4 regions of the Streptomyces sp. NBC_00440 genome follow, and region 1 is predicted to be linked to each of the others. Evidence: riboswitches for the same ligand, from Rfam matches in the RefSeq annotation. Region 1 holds a riboswitch; each other region holds the start of a gene.

The links. A riboswitch is a leader RNA that binds a small molecule or an ion and turns the genes downstream of it on or off. The one in region 1 is predicted to bind cobalamin.
Region 2: another riboswitch for cobalamin. It lies ahead of metE (5-methyltetrahydropteroyltriglutamate--homocysteine S-methyltransferase); the one in region 1 lies ahead of OHB13_RS00860 (HoxN/HupN/NixA family nickel/cobalt transporter).
Region 3: another riboswitch for cobalamin. It lies ahead of OHB13_RS07030 (cobalamin biosynthesis protein); the one in region 1 lies ahead of OHB13_RS00860 (HoxN/HupN/NixA family nickel/cobalt transporter).
Region 4: another riboswitch for cobalamin. It lies ahead of OHB13_RS25380 (ribonucleoside-diphosphate reductase subunit alpha); the one in region 1 lies ahead of OHB13_RS00860 (HoxN/HupN/NixA family nickel/cobalt transporter).

Annotation. Positions count from the first base shown of each region.
Region 1 is NZ_CP107921.1:175,155-177,347, reverse strand. Features, by position in the region: gene cobN (cobaltochelatase subunit CobN) at 1-930, shown strand, start outside; cobalamin riboswitch at 1,090-1,291, shown strand; gene OHB13_RS00860 (HoxN/HupN/NixA family nickel/cobalt transporter) at 1,320-2,193, shown strand, end outside.
Region 2 is NZ_CP107921.1:7,842,688-7,844,880, forward strand. Features, by position in the region: gene metE (5-methyltetrahydropteroyltriglutamate--homocysteine S-methyltransferase) at 1-1,051, opposite strand, end outside; cobalamin riboswitch at 1,213-1,435, opposite strand; gene OHB13_RS34885 (hypothetical protein) at 1,678-2,193, shown strand, end outside.
Region 3 is NZ_CP107921.1:1,558,263-1,560,455, forward strand. Features, by position in the region: gene OHB13_RS07020 (inorganic phosphate transporter) at 1-322, shown strand, start outside; gene OHB13_RS07025 (hypothetical protein) at 417-674, shown strand; adenosylcobalamin (AdoCbl) riboswitch at 904-978, shown strand; gene OHB13_RS07030 (cobalamin biosynthesis protein) at 1,116-2,045, shown strand; partial or broken gene OHB13_RS07035 (cobyric acid synthase) at 2,042-2,193, shown strand, end outside.
Region 4 is NZ_CP107921.1:5,634,541-5,636,733, reverse strand. Features, by position in the region: gene mctP (monocarboxylate uptake permease MctP) at 1-709, shown strand, start outside; cobalamin riboswitch at 889-1,012, shown strand; gene OHB13_RS25380 (ribonucleoside-diphosphate reductase subunit alpha) at 1,141-2,193, shown strand, end outside.

The sequences.
Region 1 (2,193 bases):
GTGCCGCTCGACGAGCTGGGCCGCCCCCGCATCGACGTCACCCTGCGCATCTCGGGCTTCTTCCGTGACGCCTTCCCGCACACCATCGGCCTGCTGGACGACGCGGTACGGCTGGCCGCGTCCCTGGACGAGCCCGACGGGCAGAACTTCGTACGCGCCCACACCCGGGCCGACCTGGCCGAGCACGGCGACGAACGCCGGGCCACCACCCGGATCTTCGGCTCGCGCCCCGGCACCTACGGCGCGGGCATCCTCCAGCTCATCGACAGCCGCGACTGGCGCACCGACGCGGACCTCGCCGAGGTGTACACGGTGTGGGGCGGCTACGCCTACGGCCGGGAACTGGACGGCCGCCCGGCCCGCGCCGAGATGGAGACCGCGTACAAGCGGATCACGGTCGCCGCGAAGAACACGGACACCCGCGAGCACGACATCGCGGACTCCGACGACTACTTCCAGTACCACGGCGGCATGGTCGCCACCGTCCGGGCGCTGCGCGGGAGCGCCCCTGAGGCGTACATCGGCGACTCCACCCGCCCCGAGACCGTCCGCACCCGCACGCTCGTGGAGGAGACCTCACGGGTCTTCCGCGCACGGGTCGTCAACCCCCGCTGGATCGAGGCGATGCGGCGGCACGGCTACAAGGGAGCCTTCGAGCTCGCCGCCACCGTCGACTACCTCTTCGGGTACGACGCCACCACCGGTGTCGTCGCCGACTGGATGTACGACAAGCTCACCGAGACGTACGTACTCGACCCGGTGAACCGCGACTTCCTCCAGCAGGCCAACCCCTGGGCCCTGCACGGGATCGCGGAACGGCTCCTGGAGGCGGAGTCCCGCGGCATGTGGGCCGAGCCGGACCCCGCGACGCTCGAAGCGCTGCGCCAGGTCTACCTGGAGACCGAGGGGAATCTGGAGGGCGAGGACTGACCCGAGCGGTCTCCTCGCGGTGGTCCGCTGCTGCCGGTGCGGCGGTGAGAGCCGGGGCTCTCTCCGGCGTTATCGGCAGCTGACCACCCGGCGGCGGACAGGTGTGAGATCCGATACCTGCCCCAGGTGGGCGCATTTGCTGCCACCGTCGAGCAGAACCTAGGGTGAGCGAGCCGTGGTGTTCGGGAAGACCGGTGAAAGCCCCCTCGGGGCCTCAGACCGGAGCGGCCCTCGCCACTGTGATCGGGGAGTCTCCGTCCCGTCGAAGCCACTGGCCGTATCGCGGCCGGGAAGGCAGGGCCGGAGGCGAGCGTCAAGCGGACCCGTCAGCCAGGAGACCGGCCACGGCATCTCACGAAGTGATCCACGAGGTGCTGGAGCGTGACCGCATGACCCTGCCCGAATCCGCCGTGTTCGCCTGGCGGCGCGAGGACACCGTACGTACCGCCGGGCTCCTGGGGGTGATAGCAGCCCTCCACGTCGTCGCGTTCGGCGTTCTGTTCCTGCTGGTGGAGCCGGGCCACTACGAGGTCGGGTCCAAGGCGTTCGGGGTCGGACTCGGCATCACCGCGTACACGCTGGGGATGCGGCACGCCTTCGACGCCGACCACATCGCCGCCATCGACAACACCACGCGCAAACTCATGGCGGACGGGAAGCGCCCGGTATCGGTCGGCTTCTGGTTCGCGCTGGGGCACTCCAGCGTGGTGGTGGCCATGGCGGCGCTGGTCGCCGGGGGAGCCCGGCTCGCGGGAGTCCTCATGAACGAGGGCTCGGACGCCCACCAGGTGCTCGGCGTCGTCGGAACGAGCGTCTCGGGCTCGTTCCTGTACCTCATCGCGGCACTCAACCTGGTTGCTCTCGTGGGCATTCTGCGGGTGTTCAGGGAGATGCGCGCCGGACGTTACGACGAGGCCGAACTCGAAACACACCTGAACTCGCGCGGGTTCATGAACCGCATCCTCGGCCGGTTCACCAAGTCCGTCAGCAGGCCCGGCCAGATGTATCCGCTGGGCTTCCTCTTCGGCCTGGGCTTCGACACCGCGACCGAGGTCACCCTCATGGTGATGGCGGGCAGCGGCGCCGCAGCGGGTCTGCCCTGGTACGCCGTCCTCTGCCTGCCCCTGCTCTTCGCGGCCGGAATGAGTCTCTTCGACACACTCGACGGCACCTTCATGAACTTCGCGTACCAGTGGGCCTTCGCCAACCCGGTGCGCAAGGTGTTCTACAACCTCGCCATCACGGGCCTGTCCATCGCCGTCG
Region 2 (2,193 bases), 7.7 Mb from region 1:
CGATGTCCCGTTCGGCGGACGCGTCGAGCGGTACATGCAGGAGCGAGCAGGAGGCGGAGACGTCCACCCGGTCGGCCAGCCCCAGCAGGGTTCCCAGCGTGGTGAGCGACTTCTCCAGGTCGTTGGCCCAGATGTTGCGCCCGTCGACCACGCCGGCGACCAGGCGCTTGCCGGGCAGTCCGCCGACGGCGGCGAGCGCGCCGATGTTGGCCGCGGCTGCCCCGGTGAAGTCCAGCGCGAGGCCCTCCACCGGGGCCTTGGCCAGGACGGGCAGCGCATCGCCGAGGCGGTCGAAGTAGGACGCGACCAGCAGCTTGGGACGGTCGGTGAGCGAGCCGAGTTCACGGTAGGCGCGTGCGGCGGCGTTCAGGTCTGCGGGGGTGCGGTCCTGGACGAGAGCCGGCTCGTCCAGCTGGACCCACTCCGCGCCCGCCGCCCGCAGATCGGCGAGCACCTCGGCGTAGACGGGCAGCAGCCGGTCCAGCAGGGTCAGCGGTTCGAAGTCCGCTGCGACGCCCGGTGCCGGCTTGGCCAGCAGCAGATAGGTGACCGGGCCGACGAGTACGGGACGGGCGGCGAGCCCGAGGGCGATCGCCTCCTTGAGCTGCCCGGTCTGCTGGGTGGAGTCCGCGGCGAACTCCGTGTCAGGGCCCAGTTCGGGTACCAGGTAGTGGTAGTTGGTGTCGAACCACTTGGTCATCTCCAGCGGCGCCAGCTCCTGGGTCCCGCGTGCCATCGCGAAGTAACCGTCGAGCGCGTCGGTTTCGACGGCCTTGCGGTGCCGCTCCGGGACCGCGCCGACCATCACGCTGGTGTCCAGGACATGGTCGTAGTACGAGAAGTCACCGGTGGGCACCTCATGGATGCCGGATTCCGCCAGACGCTGCCAGTTCGACCGGCGCAGACCTGCGGCGGTCTCGCGGAGGTCGTCGGCGCTGGTGCGGCCCTGCCAGTAGCCCTCGATGGCCTTCTTCAGTTCCCGGTTCGGGCCCTGTCGGGGGTAGCCGTACACGGTGGCCCGTGCTGCCGCGGCTGCGGGCTTCGTTGTCACGGAAATCTCCTTCGCGAGATGACTCCTTGAGATCCCGGAGACGGGACGCGAGCGCGAAGGGGTGACGAACCGGGCGGTCCGCGCGTGCCACGAGGCACGGCCGTCCGCCGGTATGTACGCCGACCCGCCCACGAGGTCACCGGGGTATCCGCACGCGATCGGTCGCGCACGGGCAACAGGCAGGTCTTCGGACTTGCGGGCGCGGTCACCCTCGGAAGGGCATCCACCTACTGGCCGTCGCTTCCCAGACCCGGCCGGGCCCAGTGCGTATGACGGCGGTCGTTCCCACTCACCGCTGCGGGGCAGTCCCGGAATTCCACCGGGTTCCCTCTTACGACGCATCCCGCCTGGCGGACGGGGCGAACCAGTTGCACCAGACAGTCTAGAGCCTCTGGTTCCGATCGGGCCGGATCGCCGGTTTCCACCGGCCGCTCGGTCCACGACCCCTCATCGGCCCCGGCTTCCGGATGGCCTAAATGCCACTATCACGTGATCAGTCGTGCCCATACTGAGCAGATGGTGTCCGCTGCGCGCCGGGCCCCCGGACTCCTTCCGGCACAGGTCACCGGCGACACGGTCGTGCACGGCCGCACGGCCCGCGCCCCGAGATGGACGGAGCTCTCACGATGAAGCGCCTCACCAGGACCGCGACCGCGGTGGCAGCCGGTCTGCTGCTGCTCGGAACACTCGGCACCGCGACGGCCACGGCCGCGACAGGGACGTCCGGGACGGCCACGGCGCCCGGCGGCGTCCTGGGCCCGGACGGTTACAAGGGCATCCAGCTCGGACAGTCCGAACGCGATGCGGAGAAGACCGGCCTGCTGGTCAACAAGCAGACCACTTCCGGCTGCGACTTCTACCGCCTCGCTGCCAGTGAGGGGAAGCCGAACCTGGGCGGCGGCGTCTTCATCGAGCCCCGCAAGGGGGTGGTGGTGATCACCGGGACGAACCTGATCCGTACGCCCGAAGGGATCACCATGGGCACCGGCCTGGCCCGGGTCAAGGCCGCCTACCCGCGGCTGACGAAGGTCGGCGACTTCATCTTCGAGACCCCCGTCCCCGGCGGCACGCCCGGTGAGCGCTACCGCTTCGCCGTGGACGAGCAGAACCTGGTGGCCGACTTCGCCCTGGAGGCCACGGAC
Region 3 (2,193 bases), 1.4 Mb from region 1:
TCTGACCCTGCCCGCCGCCGCGGTCGTCGGCGCGGGCGCCGAGTATCTGACCGGCCGCGGCCCCTGGGGCATCGGCGCCGTCGCCGTCCTGCTGGTCGCGGGCTCCGGTGTCATCTGGTCGCTCTCCCGCCGCCAACCGGTCGGCCAGCACAGCGTCACCCCCGACGAACCCGCCGCGTCCGACGAGCCCGCCGGGGTGGTGACCACCGCCATCGCGGCTGTCGCCCCGCCGCCGGCCGGAGCGGTCTCCGACGGTCTCCGGACCACCATCCCCGCACCGGGCGGCGCCGCACCGGAGCCCACCCGGCCCGCCACGGTCTGAACACGGCCTGAGCACCCTCAGAACCCTGAGAACCCTGAGAACCCTGAGAACACGGTCCGTCCGAACACGGTCTGAAGGAGAAGGACACCGCACCATGGACATCGACTGGGCAGCTCTCGGCACCGTCTTCGGCGTCAGCCTCGTGGCCACCGTCGGACTGGTCGGCCTGTTCACCCTCGGCGTGGTGGGCCTGGCGCGGAAGCCCGTGCCGGAGCCGGGCACCGCCACCGCACCCGCCGCCGCGACTCCTGCCGGTACGGGCAGGGGCCCGGCCGCGCGGGCCGGCTCGTACGCCTGCTTCGCGCTCTGCGCGGCGGCCGTGGCGTACGGGATCTATCTGATCGTCGCCTGACGGCCCGCTCCTCCCCCACCACTCCCCGCGACAGCGTCACTCCGCCCGCCCGGCCGCCGCCACCGGCCACCGGGCGGGCTGCCCGTGTGCGCGGCCTGCCGGGCGAGTGGCCCGTACGGCCGTCCGGGTGGCCCGTGTGGGGCTCGGCACACTGCCCCGTCGCAGGTCAAGGGTGAGTTGACGGGTGTTCGCCGACCGTGGTGGACTTCCGGGGCCAATACGGCGGCAGGAGAGGAAGTCCGGTGCGAATCCGGCGCGGTCCCGCCACTGTCACCGGGGTCGCCCCCGGGAGCCAGGAACTCTCACCGCCGGTCACGTCGAACCAGGGCGCGGACACCCTGAGTGAGGACTACGCCATGCGCGGCCGCCTGCTGCCCGAACCGCCCGATGCTCCGAGTACGACCGCAGTGAGGGTCCCGGGCGAACTGGCCTGCTGACCCCATGCGTGGAGAGCGTGTCTTCGTGTACGGCGCCACCACGGGCCTCCTGGCAGACCTCATCTTCGCCGACCCCCGGCGCGGGCACCCCGTCGCCGCCTTCGGGCGGGCCGCCGCCGCCGTGGAGCGCCGGCTCTGGCGTGACCACCGCGGGTGGGGCGCGCTGCACACCATGGTCTGCGCCGGGGGCGCGGTGGGCGCCGCCGTGCTGGCCGGGCGTGCCGTACGCGGCCGTCCCGCCGCGGGCGTCGCACTGACCGCCGCCGCCACCTGGGCCGTCGTCGGCGGCACCTCGCTGGGGCGTGAGGCCCGCGCGGTGGGCGACGCGCTGGCGGCAGGTGATGTCGAGGCGGCCAGGGAGCGGCTGCCGCATCTGTGCGGACGCGATCCGCAGGCGCTCGACGCGCAGCAGATCGCGCGGGCCGTCGTGGAGTCCGTGGCCGAGAACACCTCCGACGCGGTGGTGGGCGCGCTGGTCTGGGGCGCCCTGGCCGGGGTGCCGGGGCTCGTCGGGTTCCGGGCGGTGAACACCCTGGACGCGATGGTGGGCCACCGGTCGCCCCGGTATCTGCGGTACGGCTGGGCCTCCGCCCGGCTCGACGATCTGGCGGGCCGGCCGGGCGCCCGGCTCACCGCCGTACTGGCGGTGCTCGCGGGCGGGGACCCGCGCGGCGCGGTACGGGCCTGGCGGTCGGACGCGGGCCGCCACCCGAGCCCCAACGCGGGCCCGGTGGAGGCGTCGTTCGCGGGCGCGCTGGGCGTACGGCTCGGCGGCACCCTCGCGTACGCCGGCCGGGTCGAGCACCGGGCGGTGCTCAACGGCGGCGGCCGGCCGGTGGCCGTCGGCGACATCGAACGCGCGGTGCGGCTGTCGCGCCGGGTGTCCCTGCTGGCGCTCGCGACAGCTCTCGTGGTGAGGAAGGTACGCGGATGAGTGGCGGGCTGCTGGTGGCCGGAACCACGTCGGACGCCGGGAAGAGCGTGGTCACGGCCGGTATCTGCCGGTGGCTGGTGCGCCGGGGTGTGAAGGTCGCGCCCTTCAAGGCGCAGAACATGTCGCTCAATTCGTTCGTCACCCGCGA
Region 4 (2,193 bases), 5.5 Mb from region 1:
CTTCATGGCGATCGCCGCGGGCATCAAGGTGAAGAACGGCCAGCTGGCGATCCCGCAGCTGTTCGAGAACATGTTCCCCGACTGGTTCGCGGGCGTGGCCTTCGCGGCCATCGGCATCGGTGCGCTGGTACCGGCCGCGATCATGTCCATCGCTGCGGCGAACCTCTTCACCCGCAACATCTACAAGGACTTCATCAAACCGGGCGCGACCCCTGCCCAGGAGGCCAAGGTCTCCAAGCTGGTCTCGCTCGTGGTGAAGGTCGGCGCGCTGCTCTTCGTGCTCGCCATGGACCCGACGGTGGCGATCAACTTCCAGCTGCTGGGCGGCATCTGGATCCTCCAGACGATGCCGGCGCTGGTCGGCGGGCTCTTCACCCGCTGGTTCCACCGCTGGGCGCTGCTCGCGGGCTGGGCGGTCGGCATGGTGTACGGCACGCTCGCCGCATACGGTGTGGCGAGCCCGACCCAGGCGCACTTCGGCGGCTCCTCCAAGGAGATCCCGGGCATCGGGCAGATCGGCTACATCGGTCTGACGGCGTTCGTGCTGAACGTCGTGGTGACGCTGGTGCTCACCGTCGTGCTCAACGCGGTGAAGGCACCGGCCGGAATCGACGAGACCTCCCCGGAGGACTACACGGCGGACGCCGGTGACGAGGGCGTCCAGGTGGAGCTCCCGCCGGCCACAGAAGCCGCCCCGGCAGCCCACTGAGCCCGCACGCCCACCCACTGAGCCGTAGGGCCTGCCACTGAGCCGCAGGCTCCGCCAGGGGCCGCCGCGCCTCCCTCCCGGGAGCTGCGGCGGCCCCTCGCCATGCCGCCCCCGCCCCTCCCTTCCGTCCTCCACGACACAACATATGGGGGGTGCTTTCCGGCGGGCACCCCACATGTATGCTCATGCTCGCTGTCGCCGCAGGGGAATCCGGTGCGAATCCGGAACTGTCCCGCAACGGTGTGATCAGTGCGCTTTCGCGCACCGTGGAGTCCGAGGACCTGCCGACGGCGCATCCGGCTCGACCGAACCGGATGGGAAACGTCCGGGCCTCGCGGTTGGGCTTGCGGATGCTGTGCGGTGTGCTGCTCTGCTGTGCCCGTACGCACCCGTGCCCCCGCCGGCCCCAGCCGAGCGAGGGAGAGCGCACCGTGACCATCGCGCCCACCGCACCTGTCTCCGAGCAGGTGTCGGATGCCCCGGGAACCGTACTTCTGCGGACCCTGACCGACCTCACCGCCGATCTCACCGACACCGACCCCGGCAAGGTCGCCGCTGCCGCCCTGCGCGGGCGCAACGCGGCGTCGGACGAGGCCGAGTTGCGGGAGCTGGCCACCGAGGCGGCCGCCGGTCTCATCTCCGAGGACCCCGCGTACTCACGGCTCGCCGCCAGGCTGCTCACCCGGACCATCGCGGACGAGGCGGCCGGACAGGGCGCGGTGTCGTTCTCCTCATCGGTCGCCGTCGGACACCGCGAGGGCCTGATCGCCGACCGTACGGCCGACTTCGTACGGCTGCACGCCGAGCGGCTCGACGCGACCATCGACACCGGGGCCGACGACCGCTTCGGATACTTCGGGCTGCGCACTCTCTACAGCCGCTATCTGCTGCGCCACCCGCTCACCCGCCAGGTCATCGAGACGCCCCAGCACTTCATGCTCCGGGTCGCCTGCGGTCTCGCCGCCGACGAGTCCGCGGCCGCACTGGACGAGGTGGCCGCGCTGTACGGGCTGATGAGCCGTCTCGACTATCTGCCCTCCTCCCCCACGCTCTTCAACTCGGGCACCCGCCACCCGCAGATGTCCTCGTGCTATCTGCTGGACTCGCCGCTCGACCAGCTGGACTCGATCTACGGGCGCTACCACGAGGTGGCGCGGCTGTCGAAGCACGCGGGCGGCATCGGCCTCTCGTACTCCCGTATCCGCTCCCGCGGTTCGCTGATCCGCGGCACCAACGGGCACTCCAACGGCATCGTCCCCTTCCTCAAGACCCTCGACGCCTCGGTCGCCGCGGTGAACCAGGGCGGCCGGCGCAAGGGCGCCGCCGCCGTCTACCTGGAGACCTGGCACTCGGACATCGAGGAGTTCCTGGAGCTGCGTGACAACACCGGTGAGGACGCCCGGCGTACGCACAACCTCAACCTGGCCCACTGGGTGCCCGACGAGTTCATGCGCCGGGTCGACGCGGACGGCACCTGGTCGCTG